Linked DNA regions of Alicycliphilus denitrificans K601. The protein of the gene in region 1 interacts with the protein of each later gene in a pairwise test. Links are inferred from orthologs where the notes say so. Each region holds a gene or a part of one and is shown on either strand. Other genes may lie near its edges. The genes, in order: cysE and cysK.

Evidence for each region.
Region 2: the proteins of cysE (region 1) and cysK interact in binary tests that used the Escherichia coli proteins (3 or more experiments, as listed by UniProt). The link is inferred for Alicycliphilus denitrificans K601 from one-to-one orthologs.

Annotation. Positions count from the first base shown.
Region 1 is NC_015422.1:3,910,444-3,922,400, forward strand. The notes cover bases 1-2,857. They hold cysE (serine O-acetyltransferase), read right to left. Parts: upstream 1,897-2,857; coding sequence 1,105-1,896; downstream 1-1,104. Other genes in these bases: ALIDE2_RS18640 (NAD(P)-dependent alcohol dehydrogenase), read left to right, coding at 1-360; ALIDE2_RS18645 (nitroreductase), read right to left, coding at 376-1,038; ALIDE2_RS18655 (RNA methyltransferase), read right to left, coding at 1,934-2,716. Outside these bases: ALIDE2_RS18660 (inositol monophosphatase family protein), read left to right, coding at 2,876-3,829; ALIDE2_RS18670 (TRAP transporter small permease subunit), read left to right, coding at 4,171-4,785; ALIDE2_RS18675 (TRAP transporter large permease), read left to right, coding at 4,804-6,630; ALIDE2_RS18680 (ATP-dependent helicase), read left to right, coding at 6,765-11,462; ALIDE2_RS18685 (TRAP transporter substrate-binding protein), read right to left, coding at 11,542-11,957.
Region 2 is NC_015422.1:4,259,903-4,275,295, reverse strand. Bases 6,488-9,372 are described here. They hold cysK (cysteine synthase A), read right to left. Parts: upstream 8,448-9,372; coding sequence 7,527-8,447; downstream 6,488-7,526. Other genes in these bases: ALIDE2_RS20270 (RNA pseudouridine synthase), read right to left, coding at 9,276-9,372; ALIDE2_RS20275 (hypothetical protein), read left to right, coding at 8,614-8,784; ALIDE2_RS20285 (J domain-containing protein), read right to left, coding at 6,488-7,496. In the rest of the region: ALIDE2_RS20315 (CoA transferase), read right to left, coding at 1-1,044; ALIDE2_RS20310 (tripartite tricarboxylate transporter substrate binding protein), read right to left, coding at 1,108-2,085; ALIDE2_RS20305 (HpcH/HpaI aldolase/citrate lyase family protein), read right to left, coding at 2,113-2,982; ALIDE2_RS20300 (LysR family transcriptional regulator), read left to right, coding at 3,052-3,954; ALIDE2_RS20295 (carboxymuconolactone decarboxylase family protein), read right to left, coding at 3,993-4,442; ALIDE2_RS20290 (NAD(P)/FAD-dependent oxidoreductase), read right to left, coding at 4,507-6,264; more of ALIDE2_RS20285, read right to left, coding at 6,396-6,487; more of ALIDE2_RS20270, read right to left, coding at 9,373-10,001; ALIDE2_RS20265 (MBL fold metallo-hydrolase), read right to left, coding at 9,994-11,688; dapF (diaminopimelate epimerase), read left to right, coding at 11,764-12,642; ALIDE2_RS20255 (DUF484 family protein), read left to right, coding at 12,639-13,334; ALIDE2_RS20250 (tyrosine recombinase XerC), read left to right, coding at 13,428-14,390; ALIDE2_RS20245 (methyl-accepting chemotaxis protein), read right to left, coding at 14,407-15,393.

The DNA.
Region 1 (11,957 bases):
CTCACCGGCGGCAAGGGCGCCGACAGCTCCATCGAGGCCCTGGGCACCCAGGCCACGTTCGCGCAGGCGATGCAGGTGCTCAAGCCCGGCGGCACGCTGTCGAGCCTGGGCGTGTATTCCGAGGACCTGTCGATCCCGCTGGCGCAGTTCGCCGCCGGCCTGGGCGACCACACCATCCGCACCGCGCTGTGCCCCGGCGGCAAGGAGCGCATGCGCCGGCTGATGAACGTGATCGCCGCCAACCGCCTGGACCTGGGGGTGCTGGTCACGCACCAGCGCAGGCTGGACGAGATCGTCGAGGCCTACGACCTGTTCTCGCACCAGCGCGACGGGGTGCTCAAGATCGCCATCAAGCCTTGATACGGCCCGCGCGCGTCACGCGAAGCCGCGCAGCTCGCCCCACTCGGCCCAGGGCGCGCGCGTGGAGCGCATCGCGTTGATGGGCGCGGCCTCGTCCTCGTAGCCCAGGGCCACGCCGCAGGCCACGTGGTAGGGCTCCGGCAGGGCCAGCTGGCGCTGCAGCGTTCCGGCGTAGCGGCGCCAGAAGCCCTGGGCGCAGGTGGTCAGCCCGTGGTGCACGGCCAGCAGCATCAGGGACTGCAGGTAGATGCCCAGGTCCGCCCACTGCGGCAGGCCCATGCGCTCGTCCACGCACACGAAGATGCCCACGGGGGCGCCGAAGAACTCGGCGTTCCTGGCCAGCTGCTCCAGGCGCGCGGCCTTGTCCTCGCGCGGGATGCCGATGGCGCGGTACAGGTCCTCGCCATTGGAGAAGCGCCGCGTGCGGTAGGGCTCCCACAGGCCCGGGGGATAGGACTGGTTGGCGGGGCCGTCCTCGGCCCGGGCCTGGGCCACCGCGGCCAGCACCTGCCGCAGGGGCTCGCCCGTCAGCGCCAGCACGCGCCAGGGCTGCAGGTTCCCGCCCGAGGCGGCCTGGGCCGCCTCCTGCAGCACGGTCTGCACCAGTTCGGTGGGCGGCGCGTCGGGCAGGAAGGCGCGCACCGAGCGGCGCTTGCGCAGGGCCTGGGTCACATCCATGGAAATCTCCCTTCTTCAAGAATTGGCGGCCGGCGCGCCGGCACGCGCGCGGCGGCGTTGGCGGCGCTATTTGCCGATGATGTCGTTGAGCCGGGCGGCCGGGAACTGCTCGCTCAAGGCGGCGTCGCCGGGCACGCAGTCCTTGCCCTGGGGTGTGGACTGCGAGAGCTTCTCTATGGCCTGCCACAGCAGCGTGATCTGGTGCTCCTGCGCGCCCGCGCTGTCGATCAGGCCGCGCATGGCCTGGGTCAGCGGGTCGTCCTGCTGCGCGGTCACGCCGTAGGCGCTGAAGGTGGTCCCCTCGGGCTTGTGCGACTCGGTCACGTCGGCGCTGTGGCCCTCCCTGGAGGGGATGATGCGCGCCGGGATGCCCACGGCCGTGGCGCCCGCGGGCACGGGCTTGATGACCACGGCGTTGCTGCCTATTTTTGCCCCGTCGCCCACCTCGAAGCCGCCCAGCACCTTGGCGCCGGCGGCCACCACCACGTCGCGGCCCAGCGTGGGGTGGCGCTTGGCGCCCTTGTACAGCGACGTGCCGCCCAGCGTCACGCCGTGGTAGATGGTGCAGCCGTCGCCCACCACGGCGGTCTCGCCGATCACCACGCCCATGCCGTGGTCGATGAAGACGCGCTCGCCTATGACCGCGCCCGGGTGGATCTCTATGCCCGTGAACCAGCGCGCCAGGTGCGAGATGAAGCGCCCCAGCCACTTCAGGCCGTGCCTCCAGCACCAGTGCGCGGGCAGGTGCAGCCAGATGGCGTGCAGGCCCGGGTAGCAGGTGACCACCTCGAAGCGGCTGCGCGCGGCAGGGTCGCGGTCGAGGATGCACTGGATGTCGGATCGCAGGCGGGCAAGCATGAAGGGCAACGGATGTAACGAAAAAAGGCTTTGCAGTCTAGCGGCTCGGCCGCGCCGCCTGGAGCATGGACTTGGCGACACCGCGCAGGATGTGGATTTCCTCCTGCGTCAGCTGCGCGCGGTTGAAGAGCTGGTTCAGGCGCGGCATGAGCTTCTTGGGCGCGGCCGGGTCCAGGAAGCCGATGGCGGCGAGCGCCTGCTCCCAGTGCGCCAGCATGCCGGCCAGCTGCGCGGCGTCGGCGCGCTCGCCCTGGGGCGCGGACTCCTGCACCGCGAAGCCGCCGAGCGCCTGGCGCCACTCGTAGGCGACGACCTGCACGGCCGCGCCCAGGTTGAGCGAGCCGAACCCGGGGTTGGTGGGAATGGAAAGCGCCACGTGGCAGCGGTAGACGTCCTCGTTGGCCATGCCGAAGCGCTCGGAGCCGAACAGGAAGGCCACGCCCGACTCGGGCTCAGGATTTATAGCCGAATCGGCCTCTATCGCCCGTCCACCAAGCGCTTGCAGCTCGTTTTTCAGTAGCATTTCGAAATGCTGGCGCGGCGTGCGCGTGGGCGGGCCGAAGTCGCGCGGCGTCATGGCCGTGGCGCACAGGTGGCTCATGCCATCGAGCGCCTCGTCCAGCGTGGCGACGATGCGGGCGCGCTCCAGCACGTCGAGGGCGCCGCTGGCGCGCTGTATGGTTTCCTCCTTGCGCAGCACGTTGGGCCAGCGCGGCGCCACCAGCACCAGGTCGTCGAAACCCATGGTCTTCATGGCGCGCGCGGCGGCGCCCACGTTGCCGGCATGGCTGGTCTGGATGAGGATGAAGCGGGTTTTCATGAAAGCGGGGGCACCGTGGGCCGCAGGCATGCGGGCATGCCTGCGATTGTCGCCGCAAGCGCGCAAGCGCGCCGGCCAAGTAAAATGCGCGCTTTGCGCCCGCATCGCCGGCCGCGCGCCTTCCGGCCGAGTGGCCGCCCTGTTCCTTCATCACAATCCATGTCGTCCAATCTGCACCCCATGCTCAACGTGGCCATCAAGGCCGCACGCGCCGCCGGCGCCATCATCAACCGCGCGGCGCTCGACGTGGAGGCGGTGCGCATCTCGCAGAAGCAGATCAACGACTTCGTGACCGAGGTGGACCAGGGGGCCGAGCAGGCCATCATCGAGACGCTGCTCACCGCCTACCCCGGCCACGGCATCCTGGCCGAGGAATCGGGCTCGCAGCACGGCTCCAAGCATTCCGAGTACGTCTGGATCATCGATCCGCTGGACGGCACGACCAACTTCATCCACGGCTTCCCCGTCTACTGCGTGAGCATCGCGCTCGCGGTGAAGGGCAAGGTGGAGCACGCCGTGGTCTACGACCCCACGCGCAACGACCTGTTCACCGCCACGCGCGGGCGCGGCGCCTTCCTGAACGACCGGCGCATCCGCGTGTCCAAGCGCACGCGCCTGGGCGACTGCCTGATCTCCACGGGCTTCCCGTTCCGCCCGGGCGACAACTTCAAGCAGTACATGGCCATGATGGCCGAGCTGATGCCGCGCACCGCCGGCCTGCGCCGCCCCGGCGCCGCCGCGCTGGACCTGGCCTACGTGGCCGCGGGCTACTGCGACGGCTTCTTCGAGGCCGGCCTGTCGATCTGGGACGTAGCCGCCGGCGGCCTGCTGGTGACCGAGGCCGGCGGCCTGGTGGGCAACTTCACGGGCGAGGCCGACTACCTGGAGCAGCGCGAATGCCTGGCCGGCGCGCCGCGCATCTACGGCCAGCTGGTGGGCCTGCTGGGCAAGTACAGCAAGTTCGCCAGCGCCGGCGAAAAGGCCTCCGTGCGCCAGGCCATGGCCGACGCGCCGGACGCTGCCGCCGATGGCCAAGCCCCCGCAGCGGACGCCACCACGCACCCGGACAGCGCGGCCGAGGACACGCAGACCCGGCCAGGCGCCGCCCCCTGAGCCGCACTACAGAAACAATAGCATCTAGCGCTTTTCCATAAAGCGCTGGAGGCCGTTTTTCCATACAAACCCACACCCGGCCCCGGCGCGCGGCGCGCGCCGCCCGGTAGCCCCCGGCGTCACCAAATTTAATAGCACCAAAGCGGTACAAACCCGGGCACGCCGCCGTCCGTGCTTTCCTGCATCGTCCTCTGCAACTCCGTAGAATGCGGCTCTTGTAAGAACGTGTATATGCGCCCAGCTCCCGCCGGGGCGGCACCCGCGTTCTGCGACCGGATCTGGCGCATGCCCACCCCGCGTGCGGCCAAAGCCGCGTGCCCAGCCCTCATCTTGGAGACACCATGCAGGCCTTACTCGCCCTATCGCGGGCCATCGACAAACTCAACGCCTTCGTCGGCAAATACAGCATCTGGCTGATTTTTGCGGCCACGGTCATCAGCGCCATCAACGCCATCGTCCGCAAGGTCTTCAACTACAGCTCCAACGGCTTCCTGGAAGTGCAGTGGTACCTGTTCGCCTGGTCGTTCCTGGTCGCCGCCGGCTACACCCTGCTGCACCGCGAGCATGTGCGCATCGACGTGCTCAACAGCCGGCTGCCCAAGAAGGTGCAGCTGTGGATAGAGATCCTCGGGCTCATCTTCTTCCTGACCCCCATATGCATCCTGGTGCTGTGGCTGTGCATTCCCATGCTGGGCGAGAAGTTCGCAACGGGCGAGATGTCGCCCAACCCCGGCGGGCTGCTGCGCTGGCCGGTGTGGGCGGCCCTGCCCGTGGGCTTCGTGCTGCTGCTGCTGCAGGGCTGGTCCGAACTGATCAAGTGCATCGCCTTCCTCAGGGGCCAGGGGCCGGACCCGACGGTCAAGCTCGGAGAGAAAAGCGCCGAGGAGGAACTCGCCGAACTCCTGCGCCAGCAGGCCGCCGCTGCCGCACGCAACCCCGCCCCCCACGCACACTGAACGAGAGCGACCTAGATCATGGAGTTCATCGCCGCCAATTTCGCCCCGCTCATGTTCGGGGGACTGCTGTGCTTTCTGATCCTGGGCTTTCCCGTGGCCTTCAGCCTGGGGGCCTGCGGATTGTTCTTCGGCCTGCTCGGCATCGAGCTGGGCGTCTTTCCCGCCTCCACCCTGGCCTGGCTGCCGCAGCGCCTGATCGGCATCATGGCCAACGAGACGCTGCTGGCCGTTCCCTTCTTCACGCTCATGGGCCTGATACTGGAGCGCAGCGGCATGGCCGAAGACCTGCTCGACTCCGTGGGCCAGGTGTTCGGCCCCCTGCGCGGCGGCCTGGCGCTGGCCGTAATCCTCGTGGGCGCCATGCTGGCGGCCACCACGGGCGTGGTCGCCGCGTCGGTGATCTCCATGGGCCTGATCTCGCTGCCCATCATGCTGCGCTACGGCTATGACCGCAGCCTGGCCAGCGGCGTGATCGCCGCATCGGGCACGCTGGCGCAGATCATCCCGCCGTCGCTGGTGCTGATCGTGCTGGCCGACCAACTGGGCAAGAGCGTGGGCGACATGTACAAGGGCGCCTTCGTGCCCGGCTTCGCGCTGGTGGGCCTGTACGTGCTGTGGGTGATCGCGCTGGCCATCTTCAAGCCCAAGATGGCGCCGGCGCTGCCGCCCGAGGCGCGCACCCTGCGCGAGCCCAACGGCAGCGCGGGCTACACGTCGCTGGCCCTGCTGGCCCTGCTGTCCACCGCGGTGGCCGTGGTGCTGGCGCAGAACATGGAGGCCGTGCACACCTGGTGGCAGGGCGAGCTGGTGGAGTCCGTGCCCACGGACGAGAAGATCGTCGTCGCCATGTGCGGCGGCACCTTCGTGGCCTGGCTGATCGCACTGGCCAACCGCGTCACCCGCCTGGGCCTGCTGTCCAGGCTGGCCGAGCGCGTGACCTTCGTGCTGATCCCGCCGCTGCTGCTGATCTTCCTGGTGCTGGGCACCATCTTCCTGGGCGTGGCCACCCCCACCGAGGGCGGCGCCATGGGCGCCATGGGCGCCATCGTCATGGCCGCGTCGCGCGGGCGCCTCAACATGTCGCTGCTCAAGCAGGCGCTGGCCACGACGACCAGGCTGTCGTCCTTCGTCATGTTCATCCTGATCGGCGCCACCTTCTTCAGCATGGTGTTCCAGGCCGCCGACGGCCCGGTGTGGGTGGAGCACCTGCTGGCGCAGCTGCCCGGCGGCCAGGTGGGCTTCCTGGTGTTCGTGAACATCATGATCTTCGTGCTGGCGTTCTTCCTGGACTTCTTCGAGCTGTCCTTCATCGTGGTGCCGCTGCTCGCGCCCATCGCCGACAAGATGGGCATCGACCTGGTCTGGTTCGGCGTGCTGCTGGCGGTCAACATGCAGACCTCGTTCATGCACCCGCCCTTCGGCTTCGCGCTGTTCTTCCTGCGCTCGGTCGCGCCCGACAAGCCCTACGTGGACCATGTCACGGGCAAGACCATAGCGCCGGTGACGACGATGCAGATCTACAAGGGCGCGATTCCCTTCCTGATCCTGCAGCTGACCATGGTGGCCATCCTGATCACCTTCCCCGGCCTGGTGACGAGCCAGCTCGACAAGAAGGTGGACGTGGACATGAACGCCGTGGGCACGCAGATGCTGGAGAACCTGAACCAGCAGGACCTGAACTTCGGCGAACCCGGCGCCGAGGGCGCCGAAGAGAACAAGGACGACGCCGGCGCCGCCCCCGCGCCGGAGCTGGAGCCGCCCGCGAGCGACGCCGCCGCCACCCCCGGCGCGGCCGAGGCCGACGACCCGGTCAAGGCCCTGGAGGAAGCGGCGGGCAAGCGCTGACCGGCCTCCGCCGACGACGCCCGGTGCACCGCATCGGGCGTTCGCGTTTGCGGGCCGCGATGGTTGTGGACATGCGCCGGGTGCGCGACCATCGGCACTTCGCATCCATGGCGTGATCGGCGGTTGACAGACAAATGGCTCGCACGGGTACAGGCAGCAGACAGAGGGCGGCACGGGCGCTGGAGCAGTTCACGCCCGCCACGCGCGCCTGGTTCGCGTCGGCCTTCGGCGCGCCCACGTCCGTGCAGGAGGCCGCGTGGGACGTGATACGCGGCGGCGAATGCGCGCTGGTCATCGCCCCGACGGGCTCCGGCAAGACGCTCGCGGCGTTCCTGCACGCCATAGACCGGCTGTTCGCGGAGAAGGACGGGGCCACGGCCGATGCCGCGCCCGGGGCGGCCACCCGCGTGCTCTACATCTCGCCCATCAAGGCGCTGGGCGCCGACGTGCAGCGCAACCTGCGCCTGCCGCTCGACGGCGTGGGCGCGCAGCGGGTACGCCGCGGGGACCCGGCCGTGGAGATCACGGTGGGCATGCGCACGGGCGACACCCCCAGCGCGCAGCGCGCGGCGCTCCTGCGCAGGCCGCCCGACATCCTGATCACCACGCCCGAATCGCTCTACCTCATGCTCACGTCGAAGGCGCGCGAAACGCTGCGCGACGTGCGCACGGTCATCGTCGACGAGGTGCACGCGGTCGCGGGCACCAAGCGCGGGTCGCACATGGCGCTGAGCCTGGAGCGGCTCGACGCCCTGCTCGACCGGCCGGCGCAGCGCGTGGGCCTCTCCGCGACCGTGCGGCCCGTGGACCGCGTGGCGGCCTTTCTGGGCGGGGCGCGGCCGACCACCGTGGTGAACCCGCCGGCCGGCCGCAGGCTGGAACTCAGGATCGTGCTGCCGGTGCGGGACATGGCGGACATCCCGGCGCGCGACGAGTCCGGCACCATGGGATCGATCTGGCCGCACGTGGAGGCCAGCATCCTGGAGCAGGTGCTCTCGCGCCGCTCGACCATCGTGTTCGCCAACTCCCGCGGCGCCGCGGAGAAGCTGACGGCGCGGCTGAACGCGCTGTACGCCGAGCGCATGCAGATCCCGCAGCAAGGCGACGCCCCCGCGGCGGTGCAGTACGCGTCCTCCAGCGGCGGCACGGGCAACCGGACGGACGGTGCCGCGCCCCTGATCGCGCGCTCGCACCACGGCTCGGTCTCCAAGGAGCAGCGCAGCGACATCGAGGACGCGCTCAAGTCCGGGGCGCTGCGGTGCGTGGTGGCCACCTCCAGCCTGGAGCTGGGCATAGACATGGGCCTGGTGGACCTGGTGATCCAGGTGGCCGCGCCGCCCTCGGTCGCGAGCGCCCTGCAGCGCGTGGGGCGTGCGGGGCACCAGGTAGGCGGGACGTCCCGCGGCCTGGTCTATCCGCGCACGCGGCGCGAGCTGGTCGATGCCGCCGTGACCGTGCGCCGCATGCTGGCGGGAGAGCTCGAAGCCATCGAGCCGCCCCGCAACCCGCTCGACGTGCTGGCGCAGCAGACCGTGGCGGCCGTCGCCATGGACGCCATGCACGTGGACGACTGGTACGCCCTCGTGCGCAGGGCCGATCCGTTCCGCGCGCTGCCGCGCAGCGCGTTCGATGCCACGCTGGACATGCTGGCCGGGCGCTACCCGTCCGACGAGTTCGCCGAGTTCCGCCCGCGCCTCGTCTGGGACCGGATCGGCGGGCAACTCGGCGCACGCCCGGGCGCGAAGAGCCTGGCCGTCATCAGCGGCGGCACCATTCCCGACCGCGGCATGTTCACCGTCATGTTGCCCGAGGGCGAGGAAAAGGCGGGCGCGCGCCGCGTGGGCGAGCTGGACGAGGAGATGGTCTACGAATCCCGGGTGAACGACATCATCACCCTGGGCGCGACCTCCTGGCGCATCCAGCAGATCACGCACGACCAGGTGATCGTCGTTCCCGCGCCCGGCCGGTCCGCGCGGCTTCCGTTCTGGCGCGGCGAGGGGCTGGGGCGCCCCGCGGAACTGGGCGAGGCCATAGGCGCATTCCTGCGCGAGGTGGATGCCGCGCCCCGCGACGCCCATGCCGCGCTGGAGGCTGCGGGCCTGGACGCCAACGCCATCGCCAACATCCTCCAGCTCGCCGCGCAGCAGCGCGAGGCCACGGGCGCATTGCCCACCGACCGCACCCTGGTCATCGAGCGCTGCCGCGACGAGGGCGGGGACTGGCGCGTCATACTGCATTCGCCCTACGGCCAGCGCGTGCATGCCCCCTGGGCGCTGGCCATCGCGCAGCGCATCCGCCAGCGCCTGAACGTGGACCCGTCCGTGGTGGCGGGCGACGACGGCATCATCGCGCGCATCCCGGACATGGAGGGGCGCACGCCCGGCGCCGAGCTTTTCCTCTTCGACGCCGAGGCCGTGCAGCGCATCGTGGCCGAGGCCGTGGGCGCATCGTCCCTGTTCGCCGCGCGCTTTCGCGAGTGCGCCGCCCGCGCGCTGCTGTTGCCCAGGCGCAGCCCGGGCAAGCGCTCGCCGCTGTGGCAGCAGCGCCTGCGCGCGGGGCAGCTGCTGGAGATCGCGCGCGGGTATCCCGACTTCCCCATCCTCATCGAAACGGCGCGGGAATGCCTGCAGGACGTCTACGACCTGCCGGCCCTGGGCGCGCTCATGCGGCGGCTGCAGGACGGCGGCATACGCATGCTGGAAGTCACCACGGAAGTCCCCTCCCCCTTCGCCGCGGACCTGCTCTTCGGCTACGTGGCCGAGTTCATGTACGAGGGCGACGCGCCGCTGGCGGAGCGGCGCGCCTCGGTGCTCTCGCTCGACAGCAGCCTGCTCGCGGACCTGCTGGGCCAGGTGGACATGGGCGAGATCCTCGACCCCGTCGTAGTGGAACAGGCGGGCCTGGAGCTGCAGCGCATCGCCGTGCAGCGCAGGGCATCCGGCATGGAAGGGGTGGCGGACCTGCTGCGCGAGCTCGGCCCGCTCGCGCCGGACGCCATCGTGCAAAGAACGGCGCAGCAGGACCCGGCCGCCGTGGCGGTATGGCTGAGCGGGCTCGAAACGGCGCACCGCGCCATGCGCGCCACGGTGGCGGGCGAAGAGCGCTGGGCCGCCATCGAGGACGCGGCGCGGCTTCGCGACGCGCTGGGCGCCAGGCTGCCCGCGGGCGTACCGAAGGCGTTCCGCGAGCCCGTGCCCGATCCACTGCGGGACCTCGTCGCCCGGTATGCGCGCACCCACGGGCCCTTCACCACGAGTGAGGTGGCGCAGCATTTCGGGCTGGGCGCCGCCGTGGCCGACGAGGCGCTCGAACGGCTGCAGGCCCAGGGCAAGGTGCTCAAGGGCAGCTTCGGCGTGGAGCGCCACCTGCGCGCGCAGGATGCGCACAGGCTTGCGCAAGGCCCCGTCGCGCGGCACGAATGGGTGGCCGAGGACGTGCTGCGCCGCCTGCGCCAGCGCTCGCTGCAGGCGGCGCGGGAGGCCGCGAAGCCCGCCACGCAGCACGCCTACGTCCAGCTCGTGCTGGAGCGGCAGGCATTGGTGCCGGAGCTGACGGCCCGCGCGGCGAACGACGCGCCGCCCTTCGCGCAAGGGACGCTGGAGGGCACCGCCGGCGTGGCGCGCGTGCTGGAGCAGCTGGCGGGGCTGCCGCTGCCGGCATCGCAATGGGAGAGCCTTGTCCTGCCGGCGCGCGTGCGCGACTACCGGCCCTTCATGCTGGACGAGCTGCTGGCGTCCGGCGAGGCGGTCTGGGCCGGCCACGGCGCGGCGGGCGATGGCGACGGCCTGGTGTCGCTGCACCTGAGCGAGATGGCAGCCGACACGCTTGCCCCGCAGCCGGAGGCGGGCGGCGATGCGCCCACCGGGCTGCGGCAGGCCATTCTCGACGTGCTGGGGCGCGGCGGCGCCTTCTTCGCGCGCCAGATCGCCCAGCATGTGGACGCCGATCCCGCGCAGCTGCATGCCGCGCTCTGGCAGTTGGCCTGGAGCGGCTACGTCACCAGCGACGGCTGGCAGCCCTTGCGCGCGTTGACGTCCCCGCACGGATCGCGCCGCGCCGAGACCATGCGCCCACAGCGCCGCTCGTGGCGCATGCGAGGCCGGCCGCAGCCACCGGATGCGCCGGAACATGCGGGCCATTCGGGCATTGCGCTGGGAGACCTCACGCTCGCGGGCCGCTGGTCCCTCGTGCAGCGCCCTGCATCCAGCGATACCGAGCGCGCCTTCGCGCTGGCCGAGGGCCTGCTCGACCGCCACGGCATCGTCACGCGCTCCGCCGTCATGGCGGAGAACGTGCCGGGCGGACTGCCGGCATTGCGGCCCGTGCTGCACGCCATGGAGGACGCGGGCCGCGTGCTGCGGGGCAGGTTCGTGGACGGCCTGGGCGCGGCCCAGTTCGCCGACAAGGCGGCCATCGAGCGGCTGCGCGAGTTGACGCAGCTGCAGACAGCTCAGCCGCTGGCCGTCGCGCTTTCGGTGCTGGACCCGGCCAACCCGTTCGGCGCGGCCCTCGCCTGGCCCGCGCACCGCCTGGGCATACGCCCCCAGCGGCGCAGCGGCGGCATCGTCGTGCTCTGCGGCGGCAGGCTGGCGCTCTACCTCACGCCGGGCAGGCGCCAGTTGCTGACCTGGCTGGACGCCGAGCGCGCGGACGAGCGCACGGCGCTCGCGCATGCGCTGCAGGCGCTGGTCCACGCGCTGGAGCGCGAGAAGCGCGGCCGCTTCACCATCGAAACCGTCGACGAACAGCCGGTCGGCAGGTACCCGCTGCTCGGGCTGCTGCGCGAGGCGGGCTTTTCCCGCGTGCCCAAGGGGCTCAGCTGGTACGGGTGACTTCCGCAGAAACGAAAAACCGCGGCCGGGGCCGCGGTTCTTCCATGGGCGGCAGGCACGGTGCCCGCCAGGATGGACCTCAGATCTTCACGGAAGCCATGGTCTGCAGGAACGGCAGCTCGGAGATGCGGCTCCACAGAATCTGGTCGCGCTGGAAGGCGCGCAGGTCCTCGTAGATCTTCTTGAAGGCGGGCTCCTTGGCGCTGTGCTCGGCATAGACCTCCTGCGCGGCCTTGAAGCCGGCCTCGACGACGGCCTTCGGGAACGGCTTGAGCTGGGTGCCCGAGCCGACCATGCGCTTGAGCGAGACCGGGTTGAGCATCAGGTACTTGGAAGTGCCGTCCTGGTTGGCCACGGCGGCGGCCGCCTTGACGATGGCCTGGTTCTCGGGCGACAGCTTGGCCAGCGCCTTGTTGTTGACGAAGAACTCCAGGTCGGCGCCGCCTTCCCACCAGGCGCCGTAGTAGTAGTACTTGGCGACCTTGTTGTAGCCCA
Region 2 (15,393 bases), 360 kb from region 1 along the record:
GCTGCCCAGCGTGGGGTGCTCGAAGCGCTCGATCAGCCCCTCGGCCAGCACCTGCGGGTGGTCGAACATGTCCTCGACGGCGCGGGCCGCGGCGCAGGGCACTTCCTCGCCGAACAGGGCCTCCCATTCGAGCGCGGTGCGCGCCGCCAGCGCCTGGCGCAGCAGCGGAACCAGTTCGGCATGGTGCTGGGCGCGCTTGCGCACGGTGTCGTAGCGCTCGTTGCTCGCCAGCTCGGGCAGGCCCACCTTGTGGCACAGCGCGGCCCAGAAATGCTGGGTGTTGGCCGACAGGTACAGATGTCCCTGTTGGGTCGGGTGGATGCCGGTGATGCCGCCCGAGCGCATGTCGCGCCCGACTTCGCGCGGCTCGCCCTCGGCCCAGACCAGGCGGGCCGACTGCATGGTGAGCGCGGCGCGCAGCAGCGACACGCCCACATGCTGGCCCAGGCCGCTTTTCTCGCGCTCGTACAGGGCCGATGCCACGCCGCTGGCCACGAGCGCAGCGGCGTAGTAATCGACCACCGAGCCATAGAGGATCTCGGGCGGCCCTCCGGCCTTGCCCTGCATGGTGCACATGCCGGTCATGGTCTGCAGCACCTGGTCGTAGCCGGCCTTGGCCTTGAGCGGGCCCTGCTGGCCGTAGCCGGTCACGCTGCAGTAGATGAGGCGCGGGTGCAGCTCGGTCAACTGTTCGAAGCCTATGCCCAGCCGCTCGGGCACGCCGGGGCGGAAGTTGTGCACCAGCACGTCGGCACCGCGCACCAGGCGCAGCAGCGTGGCATGGTCGGCTTCGTTCTTGAGGTCGAGCACCATGCCCCATTTACTGCGGTTCACGCCGAGGAAGGCACGGCTTTCGGCCTCCAGCGTCGAGGGGTACTTGCGCAGGTTGTCGCCCACGGGCGGCTCGATCTTGATGACCTCGGCGCCCTGGTCGGCCAGCAGCGAGCAGCCGTAGGGGCCGGCGATGTAGGCGCTGAGGTCGAGCACGCGCACGCCGCTCAAGGGGCCGCGCGGGCCCTGGCGCTGGATGGTCGGTTGGCTCATTTTCAGTCAGATTGGCATGTTGCGCAGGCGCAGAAGGCGTGGCCTGCTATGGTTTTTAAGTCATCAGTCAGCGGTGATGTTGCGTTCCTTGGCCAGGGTCTGCCAGCGCTTCACGTCGCGTTGGATGATGTCGGCGAACTGCGCGGGCGTGACGGGCTGGACGATGGCGCCTTCGCGCAGGAAGCTGGCCTTGATCTCGGGCTTGGCCAGCACCTGGTTCACGGCCTGGTTGAGCTGGTTCACGATGGCCGGCGGCGTGCCTGCGGGCGCCAGCAGTCCCCACCACAGGTCGAACTCGTAGCCCGGAACGGCCGTGGCCATGGGCGTGAGGTCCGGCGCGATGGGGCTGGGTGCGAGGCTGGTGATGCCGATGGCGCGCAGCTTGCCGCCCCGAACCATGGGCAGGATCGACGGGCCGCTGGAGATCATCATCTGCACCTGGTTGCCGATCACGTCCGTCACGGCCGGGCCTTGGCCCTTGTAAGGCACGTGGGTGATGTCGAAGCCCGGCGCCATGGAGCGCAGCAGCTCGGTGGCGAAATGGTTCACGCTGCCGGTGCCCGAGGTGGCGTAGTTGTACTGGCCGGGGTGGGCCTTGACCTCGCGCACCAGCTCGGCGGGTGTCCTGGCCGGAAAGTCCTTGTTCACCGCCACCACGAACGGCCCCTTGGCGAACATGGCCACGGGGGCGAAGCTCTTGACCGGGTCGAACGGCAGTTTGGCCTGCACGGCGGCGTTGGTGGTCATGCTCGACGATACCGCCACGATGGTGTAGCCGTCCGGTGCGGCCTTGGCCACATAGCCGGTCCCGGTGTTGCCGCTGGCGCCGGGGCGGTTGTCCACCACCACGGGCTGCTTGAGCAGGTCGCTCAGCTCCTTGGCCACCTGGCGCGCGAACACGTCGTTGGAGCCGCCGGGCGGGTAGGGCACGACCATGGTGATGGGCCTGGCTGGATAGGGCGCGTCGGCATGGGCCAGGCCCGAGAACGCGGCGAGCGCGGCGGTGGCGGCCATGGCGAAGCGGCGGCGGGAAGGTGTCATGGGTTTGTCTCCTGTATGGGTTGAGAGTCAGTTGGAAACCAGCCCGCTGGCGCGCGCGCTGGCCACGATGGCCTGGGCGCGCAGCACGAAGGGGCGGTCCACCATCTTTCCGTCCACCACATAGGCGCCGACGGCCCCGGCATCGGCCTGCTGCGCGGCCTGCAGCACGCGCTGCGCGTGGGCGATCTCGGCATCGGTGGGCTGGTAGACGCTGTTGGCCAGCGCGATTTGGCTGGGGTGGATGCAGCTCTTGCCGATGAAGCCCAGGCGGCGCGAGAGCTCTGCCTCGGCGCGGAAGCCCTCGGTATCGCGGATGTCGGCAAAGGCGCCGTCGTAGGCGAACACGCCGGCCTCGGCGGCCGCCATGCGCACGGCGAAAAGGGCCTGCTGCAGGGCACTGGGCTCGCGCCGGTGCACGCCATAGGGCTCGAACAGGTCGCCCAGGCCCAACTGCAGGCCGGCCACCAGCGGATGGGCGCAGGCCAGCGCGGCGGCGGTGCGCAGGGCCTTGGGAGTTTCGATGTTCAGCAGCAGGCGCGGCGGCTCCTGCACGCCGTTGGCCCGGGCGGCTTCGGCAACGAGGGCCGCGGCCTCTGCCACGGCCTCGGGGCTGTCGGGCTTGGGAAGGTTGACCAGGTGCAGGCCGGGCCGGACCACGGCGGCGATGTCGGCGGCGAAGTGCGGCGTGTCCATGGCGTTCACGCGCACGATCAGCGTCTTGCCATGGCCCTGCGCCTGGGCGCTTTGCAGAAAGCCGCGCAGCAGCGTGCGCGCTTCGTTCTTGCGCGGCTCGGCCACGGCGTCTTCCAGGTCGAACGACAACGCGTCGGCCTCGCTGGCCACGGCCTTGGCGAACAGCTCGGGGCGGGAGGCGGGAACGAACAACTTGCTTCTCATGCGGCCATTGTGGGCAACAAGTAAGCAAAGAAAAACACAGCTAATATTGATTCAAACAATAGAAAAACTATGGAAACAGCCTATCTGGAAAGCTTTTTGCTGGTGGTGGAGACCGGCTCCATGGCCGAGGCGGCGCGGCGCCTGGACATCACCGCGGCGGCGGTGGCGCAGCAGATCCACAGCCTGGAGCGCGAATTCCACGCGCCGTTGCTGGCGCGCGCCGGCCGCACGGTGCAGCCCACGCCGGCGGGCCACCGCCTGGCGCACAGCGCCCCGGCGCTGCTGCGCGAGCTGGCCAACGCCAAGACCCAGGTGAACGAGGCCGGCGCGGCAGGCGAGCTGGTGATAGGCACCATCAACACCGCGCTGCACAGCCTGCTGCCGGACATCCTGTCGGGCTTCGTCGCCCGCTGTCCTAATGTCAAGGTGTTCCTCGAATCGGGCACCACGCGCCAGCTCTACCAGGCGGTGCAGCAGGGCCGGCTCGATGCCGCCGTGTGCCTGCATCCGCCGTTCGCGCTGGCCAAGACCTTCGACTGGGCGCTGCTGCGCGAGGAGCCGCTGGTGCTGCTGGCGCCGCGCAGCCTGGCGCACCTGGAGCCGCACGAGCTGCTGCGCAGCCAGCCGCTGATACGCTACGACCGCCAGCTGGGCGGCGGCCAGATGGTGGAGCGCTACTTGCGCGCGGCGCAGATCGCCCCGCGCGAGCGCTTCGAACTCAGCTCGCTGGTGGCGATTGCGATGATGGTGGACAAGGGCCTGGGTGTGGCCCTGGTGCCCGACACCGCACTGGCCTGGCCCGACGGCCAGGGCGTGGTGCGACTGGCCTTGCCCATGCGGCAGGCGGAGGTGCGGCGTTTTGGCGTGATCTGGCTGCGCGCATCGGCGCGGTTGCCGCTGATCCATCACCTGGTGGCCTGCGCCCGCGCCGTGGTGGCCGAGCGCGGCGGGCCGCAGGCGCCTCCCAGATGAGCGGGGCAGGGGCGTGGCGCCCGCCGTCCCATGGGGGGTCAGAGCTTCGCCTGCTCCCCGAAGGCTGCCGGCGGCGGCGTACGCCCCAGCTCCTTGAGCACTTTCAGCGCAATGGCGATGCCGGTATTGCCCGCAGGCACACCGGCGTAGACAGCCGTTTGCAGCAGCACTTCCTTGATGGTGTCCACGTCCAGCGGCGCGGCCTCGGGATCATCCGGGTCGGCCAGCAGGCCGGTGCGTAGATGCAGCTCGAATTCCTCCCAGCGGCCCATGGCGGCGGTGATGGCCAACACCATGATGCGGCGGGTGCGCCTATCCAGCCCCGGCCGGCTCCAGATGCCGTCCCAGGCATAGCGGGTGATCATGCGCTGGAATTCCACGTTCAGCGCATTGGCGCGGGCGATGGATTGCTCCACCCACTCGTCGCCCAGCACTCGGCGGCGATTGTCCAGTCCGCGTCGCAGGCTGTCTTCCCGGGTATCGGTCATGGGTCGATGCTCCTTCGTTTCCCTATTTGCAACAGCGCCTCGCAGGTACGGTGCCGTGTGTGCTCTATGCCGCGCCGCCCGAGCCGCGCGTGCCCGAGGACGGCAGCGGCACGCCCAGCATGGCGCAGGCCACGGCCTCGCCGACCTTGATGCCGTCCACGCCGGCGGACAGGATGCCGCCCGCGTAGCCCGCGCCCTCGCCCGCGGGGTACAGGCCGGGGGTGTTCAGGCTCTGGAAGTTCTCGCCGCGGTCGATGCGCAACGGGGCGGAGGTGCGCGTCTCCACGCCCGTGAGCACGGCGTCCGCCATGTCGTAGCCGCGGATCTTGCGCGCGAACGCGGGCAGGGCTTCGCGCATGGCCTCGGTGGCGTAGGCGGGCAGGGCGTCGTCCATGCTGGTCAGGGTCACGCCGGGCTTGTAGGAGGGCTCCACCTCGCCCAATGCCGTGGAGGTGCGGCGCGCGAGGAAGTCGCCCACCCGCTGCGCGGGGGCGTTGTAGTCGCCGCCGCCCAGCGCGAAGGCCCGCGATTCGAGCTGGCGCTGCAGCACGACGCCGGCCAGCGGGTGCGCCTGGCCCGGGGCCAGCGCCTCCACGCCATGGGTGGCGCCCAGCAGCGCCTCGAAGGCGGCGGGGTCGCGCGGATAGTCGCGCGGGTCCACGCCCACCACCATGCCGGCGTTGGCGTTGCGCTCGGCGCGCGAATACTGGCTCATGCCGTTGGTCACCACGCGTCCGGGTTCGCTGGTGGCGGCCACCACCGTGCCGCCGGGGCACATGCAGAAGCTGTAGACCGTGCGCCCGCTGCCGGCGTGGTGCACCAGTTTGTAGTCGGCCGCGCCCAGCAGCGGATGGCCCGCATGCTTGCCCCAGCGCGCGCGGTCGATCACGCCTTGCGGATGCTCTATGCGCACGCCCACCGAGAACGGCTTGGCCTGCATGGCCACGCCGCGCGCGTGCAGCATGGCGAAGCTGTCGCGCGCGCTGTGGCCCAGGGCCAGCACGGCGTGCGATGCGGCCAGCTCGCTCTCCTGCCCCGTGCGCAGGTCGAGCACGCGCAGGGCGCGCAGGTGGCGGCCCTCCAGCAGCACGTCGGTCACGCGCTGCTCGAAGCGCACCTCGCCGCCCAGGGCGATGATCTGCGCGCGCAGCGCCTGCACCATCTTCACCAGCCGGAAGGTGCCGATGTGCGGGTGCGCGGCATACAGGATCTCGGGTGGCGCGCCGGCGTCCACGAACTCCTGCAGCACCTTGCGCCCCAGGTGGCGCGGGTCCTTGATCTGGCTGTAGAGCTTGCCGTCGGAGAAGGTGCCCGCGCCGCCCTCGCCGAACTGCACGTTGCTTTCGGGGTTCAGCTCGCGCCGGCGCCACAGGCCCCAGGTGTCCCGGGTGCGCTCGCGCACGGCCTTGCCGCGCTCCAGCACGATGGGTGCCAGGCCCATCTGCGCCAGCACCAGCGCGGCAAAGATGCCGCAGGGGCCGAAGCCCACGACCACGGGGCGCTCCATGCCTGCGGCCGGGGCATGACCCACGGGGTGCCAGGCCATGTCGGGCGTGGACTGGATGTGCGGATCGGCGGCGTGGCGCGCCAGCAGCGCGCGCTCCTGCGCCGGGTCGGCCAGCGCCACGTCGACGATGTAGACGGCCAGCAGGTCGGCCTTGCGCGCGTCGAAGCTGCGCTTGTGGACCTGCAGCGTGGCGATGGCGCCGCCGTCCATGCCCAGCGCCTGGGCGGCCAGGGCGCGCAGGGCGGCTTCGGGGTGCTGTTCGGGTTCGAGGGGCAGCGCGGCCAGGGGCAGGCGCAGTTCGGAGAGGCGGAGCATGGCTTGTGGCGATCAAGCAAAAGGGGCGCAATGGTAGCACCTCGTGCCACGGAGGTTTTGCATGAAAAATGGCTTTAACCCTCTATAGGGTTGCGGTAGTAGCTATTAAATGCATAGTATGGCGGGCGGCATTAGGACCATGGGTCCATGTCGCCGTGCCGGGCCTTTCGCTGCTGGCGTTCTGCCTGGATCCAGCCCTTGAGCGCGGCCGGGTCGGCGCGCAGGGCGTTCAGCTCCCTGCGCAGTTGCAGGTTCTCGTATTCGATGATCTGCAGGTGCGCGCGCAGTTCGCGCATGAGGTTCGCAGGCTTGAGGCTGCGGGCGGGATCGAGCCCGAACTCCCGCAGGAAATGCCCCTGCACTTCCCGTACCTCCTGCTGCAGTTCCTTGAGCTGTTCGGCCAGCACGCGGTTGTAGTGTGCGAGGCGCTCCTCGCTCAGGCCCGCGATGTGGTCGGGGGTGATCTGCTCGATCTCCAACTGCAGCTGCAGCAGGTCGAGCAGCCTGTTGGCCGCGTAGGCCTGGTTCACGCGCTGCATCAGGGCCGTCTTGCGCTCGCGCTCGGCGGGGTCTGTCTCGCGGTCGGGGTGCAGCTGGCTGGCGAGCTTGCGGTAGATCTCGCGCACCGATTGCGTGGCCTGCGCGGCGGCCTCCCGGGCCTTGCGTTCGCGGGCGCCGGGCTTGCGGCGGCGCGTGGCGCGATGGGCCTCGCGCTGCCGCTCGGCCTCTTCCTTTCGGGCCTGCATCTGTTCGTCCAAGCGGCGCATGAAGTCCTCGGGCGAGTCCATGTCCGCGTCGCATTCCTGCCCGGCCATGTCGCCGCCCTCGGCTTCCCCGGCGTCGGAGTCGCTGCCGCCGTGGCGGTCGTGGATCTCCTGGAGGCCGGCGCGCGTGGCTTCGTCGGGCACGGCGTCGATCAGCATGGTGAGCCGGCCGGCGATGGCCTCGCTGAGGGTGCGGCGTTCGGACTTGGCCAGCCTTTTGTCGCTGCTCTGCGCGTCCAGGTGGCGCACCAGCTCGGCCACCAGCGCCACGTACGCCCTCTGCAGCGGCACGGCTTCGCGAGCGTGGCGCTCGCGGTAGGCGTCGATGGCCTGCTGCCAGTCCGCCAGCAATTCGCGCTGCCGTGCGATCTGCTCGATGTGGTGGTTGAACGTCTTCTGCTGGCCGCCGAGCGGCGCACCGTGGTGCGCCGCGGGGATGCGGACGGGGGCGTGGCGTGCGGCTGTCATGGCCGGGCGATTGTGCCCCGCCCCGGCCCGTCAGGCCGTGGGCAGGAACCCATCGACCGACAGGTAGCGCTCGCCCGTGTCGTAGTTGAAGCCCAGCACGCGCGCGCCCTTGGGCAGGTCGGGCAGCTTCTGCGCAATGGCCGCCAGCGTGGCGCCCGAGGAGATGCCCACCAGCAGCCCTTCCTCGCGCGCGGCGCGGCGTGCGTATTCGCGCGCGGGCTCGGCATCGACCTGGATCACGCCGTCCAGCAGGCTGGTGTCCAGGTTCTTCGGGATGAAGCCCGCGCCCAGGCCCTGGATGGGGTGGGGGCCGGGCGCGCCGCCGGAGATCACGGGCGAGAGCGAGGGCTCGACGGCGAACACTTTGATCTGCGGGAACTTGGCCTTGAGCACGCGCGCGCAGCCCGTCAGGTGCCCGCCCGTGCCCACGCCGGTGATGAGCACGTCCAGCCCTTCGGGGAAGTCGGCCAGGATCTCCTGCGCCGTGGTGCGCGCGTGCACGTCGGCGTTGGCGGGGTTGTCGAACTGCTGGGGAATCCAGGCGCCGGGGGTCTGCGCGGCCAGCTCCTCGGCGCGCGCGATCGCGCCCTTCATGCCCTTTTCCTTGGGCGTCAGGTCGAACTGCGCGCCGTAGGCCAGCATCAGGCGGCGGCGCTCGATGCTCATGCTGTCGGGCATGACCAGGATCAGTTTGTAGCCCTTGACGGCGGCCACCAGCGCCAGGCCTATGCCGGTGTTGCCGCTGGTGGGCTCGATGATGGTGCCGCCGGGCTTGAGGGCGCCGGACCTCTCGGCGTCCTCCACCATGGCCAGCGCGATGCGATCCTTCACCGAGCCGCCGGGGTTGGCGCGCTCGGACTTGACCCACACGTTGGCGCCGGGCCCGAACAGGCGGTTGATGCGGATATGGGGGGTGTTGCCAATGGTTTGCAGGACGTTGTCGGCTCGCATGGTGTCTCCGGAAAAAGAAGTGGAAATCCGCCGGCATAGCGGGATGCAGACGCCGATTGTGGAGGACTTGTCGTGCCGCGTCGCGATAACGATATGTCGCAGCCGTGATATGCGCGTGCTCTGCGCGCAGCACAATGGAGAGATCGTTATCGACAGGCCAGACCCCATGACCCTCCTGCAGTCCACCATGCTCATGCTTACCGCCAGCTGCGCGCTGTTGCTCATAGGCTTCTCCGCGCGCGAGTCGCGCTGGGGCCCGGCGCTGATGATGCTGGGCATCGTGGGCTCGCTCCTGATCATTGCCTACAACATCTATGAACAGCTGCCCGCGCGGTGAGACAATGGCGGCCGTGAAGCACGCCAGACCGCCGCTGGTGCGCGCTTGAGAAGGCCGCACTGGAGGAACGTCCGGACTGCACAGGGCAGCGTAGCAGCTAACGGCTGTCCACCGTGAGGTGAGGATCAGAGCAACAGAGACGAGTCCGAGCGGGTGCCGCCACGGAGTGTTCTGTGAGGCGCCAGCGCAAGCTGGCGAGAGGACAGCGAAAGCTGTCCGAACCCGGCGCAAGCCGGGTCCGAACAGCCACCCCGAGCGGGCAACGCCCGCTCGGGGTGAAACGGGCAATCTCTACGCGCAGCAACACCAAGTAGGCACACGTTGACGGGGCCCCCGGAGTGTGCGGGTAGGTGGCATCGAGCCGGGTGGGCGACCCCCGGCCCAGAGTAATGGCGGTCACGCCCGGGCAACCGGGTGCACAGAATCCGGCTTATCGGCGCGCTTCACACTTTTTCATCGCCGGCCCCCTCAGAGGGGGCCGTTCCGTTCTTTCAGAACCGTTCCCAGGGCTGCAGGTAGCGCCACTGCCCCTCGGGCAGGCGCGCGAGCGGCAGGCGGCCCATGCGTATGCGCCGCACGCCCAGCACGCGCAGGCCCACGGCGGCGCACAGTTCGGGAATGCGCGCCATGTCCACGCCCTTGAGCGCCAAGCGCAGGTGGGTCTCGTTTTGCCAGCTGGCCTTGAGGTGCGGCGCGGCCGGGCCGCCGTGGTGCGGCAGGTTGCGGCCCAGGGCCTGCAGGCCGTCGGGCGCAATTTGGCCTTCCACGTGCACTGTGCATTCCTGCTCCAGCAGCGCCATGTCCTCGGCCAGCCGGCGCGCGATGCGCCGCTCCTGCGTGTAGACCGTCAGTCCGCTGGCGCCGGCGGGCAGCGGCGCTGCGCATTCGAGCGCGCGCAGGTGGCGGCGCAGCACGCGCGTGCCGGGCCGGTCGAGCTCGGCCGCGTGGCGTTCGGCGCGCAGGAATTCCTGCGCGTTGGCATTGGCGGGCCGGTGCAGCAGCAGGGTGACCGGGCGCAGGTCGAGCAGGTTGGCGTCGGGTGCCAGGGCCACGGCTTGCGTGGGCGCCACGCGCGCCGCAGGCTCCTCGACGACCCGGCCGTCCACCGATACCCAGCCGCCCTCGATGTACTGCTCGGCCGTGGCGCGCGAGCAGCCCAGCTGCTGCGCCACGCGCTTGGCCAGGCGCACGGCCTCGCCCGCGCCGGCTTCAGTCATTGCCCGGCTCCAGCATGCGGATGCGCTCCACGTGCGCGAGCAGCGATCGCTGCGCCACGGGCCACATGCGTGGCGGCACGTCGTCGTAGGCCAGGCGCACCCAGTCGTCCATGCTGCCTTCGGGCAGGGCCTGCATGGCGGCCAGCACCTTGGCCTCGCGCGCGAGGCGGTGGGCCTTCAGGCGCGCGATCGCGGCGCGCGCCTCGCCCAGCACGTAGCCGTGCGCGGGCAGGATGAATTCCACGCCGTGCACGGCGCACAAGGCGTCGAGCCGGTCCAGTGAATCCAGGTAGTCGGCCATGTTGCCGTCCGGCGGGTCGATGACCGTGGTGCTGCCGTTCAGGATGTGGTCGCCTGAGAAGAGCAGGCCGTCCTCGCGCAGCAGCAGGCACAGGTGGTTGGCCGCGTGGCCGGGGGTGTGCACCACCTCAAGAGTGTGGGTGATTCTGCCCTCCGGAGCTTGTCCGGTAAGCGCCAGGAGCTCTCCGCTTTGTAGCGCCCGGTCGGGCGTGAACTGGCTGGCCGCGCGCGCCGTGGGGGCCGAGGGCAGGCCCAGGATGGGCGGCTTGGGGCGCCCGTGCGCCGCCACCATGGCCTGCAGCGGCGCAGCGCCGGGCGAATGGTCGGCGTGCGAATGGGTGCACGCGATCATGCGGATATCGCCGCCCGCGGCGCGCCACAGCCGCTCCAGGTGCGCCAGGTCGGCCGGGCCGGGGTCGATGGCGATGTAGCCCGTGCCGGGGTCGCCCACCAGGTAGCTGTTGGTGCCGGGGCCGGTCATCACGCCGGGGTTGGGCGCGGTCAGGCGCTGCACGTTCCTGAGCAGGGGCACGGGCGTCTCGCTCTGCCAGTCCAGCGCATGCTCGCTGCGGCCCGTGGGCGTGACCAGGGCCAGCTCGCCGTAGGGCGGCTCGTGCTCCATGAAGCGCGCCTCCTTGCCCCCGAGCAGGCCCGAGCGCGGGCTGCTGACCCACAGGGGCTTCTCGCCCGCCACGGCGGCCAGCACGGCGTCCACGTCGGCGAACTGCGCCAGGCGCTGCAGCGTGCGTATGGTGGGGAAGATCATGAAGAACTGCCCCGCCTCGTGGCGCGCCAGCGCGTCGGCCGGGCGCACCCACACGGGCTCGAACTGCTCGGACTCGTCGGCCACCGGCTCCTGCCCCGCGGGCATGCGCGCCACGAGGAAGGGCACGGCGAAGCGCTTGGGCAGGTTGCGGTCGCCCGTCCAGTGCGCGAGCTGGTACACGGCGTCGGCCGCCAGGCGCAGGCCGCGCGCGGCGCATTGCGCGGCGAACGTGGTGCCGGGCGCCGGCTTGCGCTCCAGGGCGGCGATGTCGTCGGCGTCGGCCCAGCTGCCGTCGGCGCGGCGCGCGAGCAGCACGCCCAGCTCCTCGAAGCTCTCGCGGATCGCGGCCATGGCGTCGGTCAGGCGCGCGGCGTCCTGCGCCGGGCGGTGGTCGGCCAGGGCGTGGCTGGCGGGGTCGGCGTCCTGCGGCTCGATGCCGCCGCCGGGGAAAACGTAAGCGCCGGGCACGAAGCTGGCCTTGTCCGAGCGGCGCGTCATCAGCACCTCCAGCGCGCTCGCGCCGCCGGGCTGGGGCGCGTCGCGCAGCAGCAGCACTGTGGCTGCGTCCAAGGGGGTGGCGGGTTCGCGGTGGGGGTGGAGCTGTTGGTTCTGGCGTGGCATCGCCGCATTATCGGCAAGAGCGGCCCGCCAGGTGGCGGCGCCCGCCCGCATGCGTGCGCGGCGGATAATCGCGCCATGCAGATCCGCTTCACCAAGATGCAGGGCGCGGGCAACGACTTCGTGGTGCTCGACGAGACCCGGGAGCGCCTGGGCCTCACGCCCGCGCAGTACCGCTTCCTGGCCGACCGCCACTTCGGCGTGGGGGCCGACCAGATCCTCACCGTGCGCCCCTCGCCCGCCGAGGGCATCGACTTCGAATACCTGATCCACAACGCCGACGGCGGCCAGGTGCAGCAGTGCGGCAACGGCGCGCGCTGCTTCGCGCGCTACGTGCGCGACAAGGGGCTCACCGCCAAGGACCGGATCCGCGTGCAGACCATGGCCGGCGTGATCGCGCCCGAGCTCACCGCCGACGGGCGCGTGACGGTGGACATGGGCCGCCCGGTGCTCGACCCCGCGCGCCTGCCGTTCGACACCGCGGGCCTCGTGCCCGTGCCGCAGGGTTCTGTAAAAAAATGGCCTCTGGCGCTGGATGGACAAGCGCCGCAAGCTACCGTAATGATAGTGGCCGTGTCCATGGGCAACCCGCATGCCGTGCAACTGGTCGATGACGTGGACAGCGCCCCCGTGGCCCGCACCGGCCCGCTGATCGAGGGCCACCCGCGCTTCCCGCAGCGCGTGAACGCGGGCTACCTGCAGGTCGTGGGCCGCACCGAGGTGCGCCTGCGCGTGTACGAGCGCGGCGCGGGCGAGACCCTGGCCTGCGGTACGGGCGCCTGTGCGGCCGTGGTCGCGGGCATCGGCCTGGGCCTGCTCGACGCGCGCGTGGACGTGCATACGCGCGGCGGCCTGCTCACCATCGCCTGGGCCGGCGGGCTGCAAGACCCCGTGTTCATGACCGGCCCCGCCACCACCGTTTTCGAAGGCCAGATCGACATTCCCGAGACACCATGACCTCTTCCTCCTCCCCCGTTTCTCCCATCACCGAAGACGACATCGCGCATTTCCTGGTCAACACGCCGGGCTTCTTCGAGCGCCACGCCGAGCTGCTGGCCAGCGTCACCATCACCAGCCCGCACGGCCAGCGCGCCGTGAGCCTGCACGAGCGCCAGGCGGAGATGCTGCGCGAGAAGATCAAGGGCCTGGAGCACCGCGTCATGGACATGGTGCGCCACGGCCACGAGAACGCCGCCATCGCCGACAAGATCCACCAGTGGTCGCGCCGGCTGCTGGCCGAGCGCGACGCGGCCGCGCTGCCGCAGGCCGTGGAGCAGGGCATGCAGGCCCTGTTCGACGTGCCGCAGGTCGCACTGCGCCTGTGGGGCATGGCGCCCGGGCATGCCGGGCAGCCGTTCGCCCAGGGCGTGAGCGAGGACGTGCGCTCCTTCGCCTCGTCGCTGACCATGCCGTTCTGCGGCCCCAACCTGGGCTTCGAGGCCACGGCCTGGCTGGCGCAGACCGGCCAGGTGCAGTCGCTGGCCCTGCTGCCGCTGCGGCGCGGCGCCATCGACAGCGCCGAGCAGCCCGCCTTCGGCCTGCTGGTGCTGGGGTCGCCCGATCCGCACCGCTTCGAGGCCACCATGGGCACGGAATTCCTCGCGCGCATGGCCGAGCTGGCCAGCGCGGCACTGTCGCGGCTGCTTTGAAAAATGGGGCTGCCTACGCTTGCTGGCAGCAGGTTTCAGTATGTTTTCATGCTGGATCCGTTGATTGGTAAGCGCTAGCAGCTATGAAATCCGATGCAGCCTGAAACTCCGCAGCCCCCGCAACTGCCGCCCGAGGCGCTGCAGTACCTGGAGCACGTGCGCGTGGAAAAGCGCTTGGCCGCGCGCACGCTCACGCTCTACACGCTGGACCTGCAGCGGCTGGCGGCCTTTGCCGCGGACGCGGGGCTGCCGCTCCTGCGGCTCACTGGCGCGCACGTCCGCCGCTTCGTCGCGCAGATGCATGCGGCGGGGCGCAGCGGGCGCGGCATCGCGCTCATCCTCTCGGGCTGGCGCGGCTTCTACGCCTGGGCCGCGCGCCAGGGCCTGGTGCCGCACAACCCGGTGCAGGACGTGCGCGCGCCCAAGGCGCCCAAGCCGCTGCCCAAGGCCCTGCCCGTGGACGAGGCGGTGCGCCTGGCCGAGCACGAGGAAAGCGGCGCCGACCCCTGGCTGGAGGCGCGCGACGCCGCCATCGTCGAGCTGCTCTACGGCTGCGGCCTGCGCGTGGGCGAGCTCGTGGGCCTGGACGTGGCGCCCAGCCCGGCCGCGCACCAGCAGGGGCGCGGCTGGATCGATCTGCAGGCGGGCGAGGCGCATGTGTTCGGCAAGGGAGCCAAGCGCCGCAGCGTGCCCGTGGGCCGGGCCGCCGCCGAGGCGCTGCGAGGCTGGCTGGCCGTGCGCGCCCAGCCTTTCGGCGGCGCGGCGGCGGATGCCGCGCTGTTCGTCGGCCGGCGCGGCGCGCGCCTGTCGGCGCAGTCCGTGTGGCTGCGCCTGCGCCAGCGCAGCCAGCGCGCGGGCCTGACCACGCCCGTGCACCCGCACATGCTGCGCCATTCGTTCGCCAGCCACCTGCTGCAGTCCAGCGGCGACCTGCGCGCCGTGCAGGAGCTGCTGGGCCACGCCAACATCACCACCACCCAGGTCTACACGCGGCTCGACTTCCAGCACTTGGCGCGGGTGTACGACCAGGCCCACCCGCGCGCGCGGCGCAAGTGAGCCGCGGCCCCTCGGGTCAGAAGCTTTCCCACTCGCCCTCGGGCTCCACCGCCTTGGTCTGGACGGCGGGGCTGGGCGTCGGCACCGGCAGCTTGGCCGTCGCCGGCCTGGCCTGCCTGGTGGGGACGGCCAGGCGAGGCTGCGGGCGGTCCGCCTCCCGGCGCACGGCGGGGCCGTCGCCCTGGTCCAGCTTGAACACGGCCACGGCCTGCACCAGGTCCTGTGCCTGGTGGTTCAGGTTGGAGGCGGCGGCGGCCATTTCCTCAACCAGCGCGGCGTTCTGCTGCGTGACCTGGTCCATCTGCGTGACGGCCTCGCCGACCTGGCTCACACCCGCGCTCTGCTCGCCGCTGGCGGCGCTGATCTCGCCCATGATGTCGGTGACGCGGCGGATGCTGCCCACCACCTCCTGCATGGTGGCGCCGGCGCGATCCACCAGCTGCGAGCCCTGCTCGACGCGCTGCACGCTGTCGGTGATGAGCTGCTTGATCTCCTTGGCCGCCTCGGCACTGCGCTGCGCCAGCGAACGCACCTCGCCGGCGACCACGGCAAAGCCGCGGCCCTGCTCGCCGGCGCGCGCGGCCTCGACGGCGGCGTTGAGCGCCAGGATGTTGGTCTGGAAGGCGATGCCGTCGATGACGCCGATGATGTCGGCGATCTTGCGGCTCGCGTCGTTGATGCCGCTCATGGTCTCGACCACCTGAGCCACGACTGTGCCGCCCTGCACGGCGACGGTGCTGGCGCCCTGCGCCAGCTGGTTGGCCTGGCGCGCGTTGTCGGCGTTTTGGCGCACGGTGGCGCCGAGCTGTTCCATGGAGGCGGCGGTCTCCTCGAGGGCGCTGGCTTGGGCTTCGGTGCGCGCCGACAGGTCCTGGTTGCCCTGGGCGATCTCGGCGGAGGCGGTGGCGACGCTCTCGGAGCCCTCGCGCACCTTGCGCACGACCCGTACCAGGCCTTCCTGCATGCGCTGCAGGGCCCGCAGCAGCTGGGCGGTTTCGTCGGA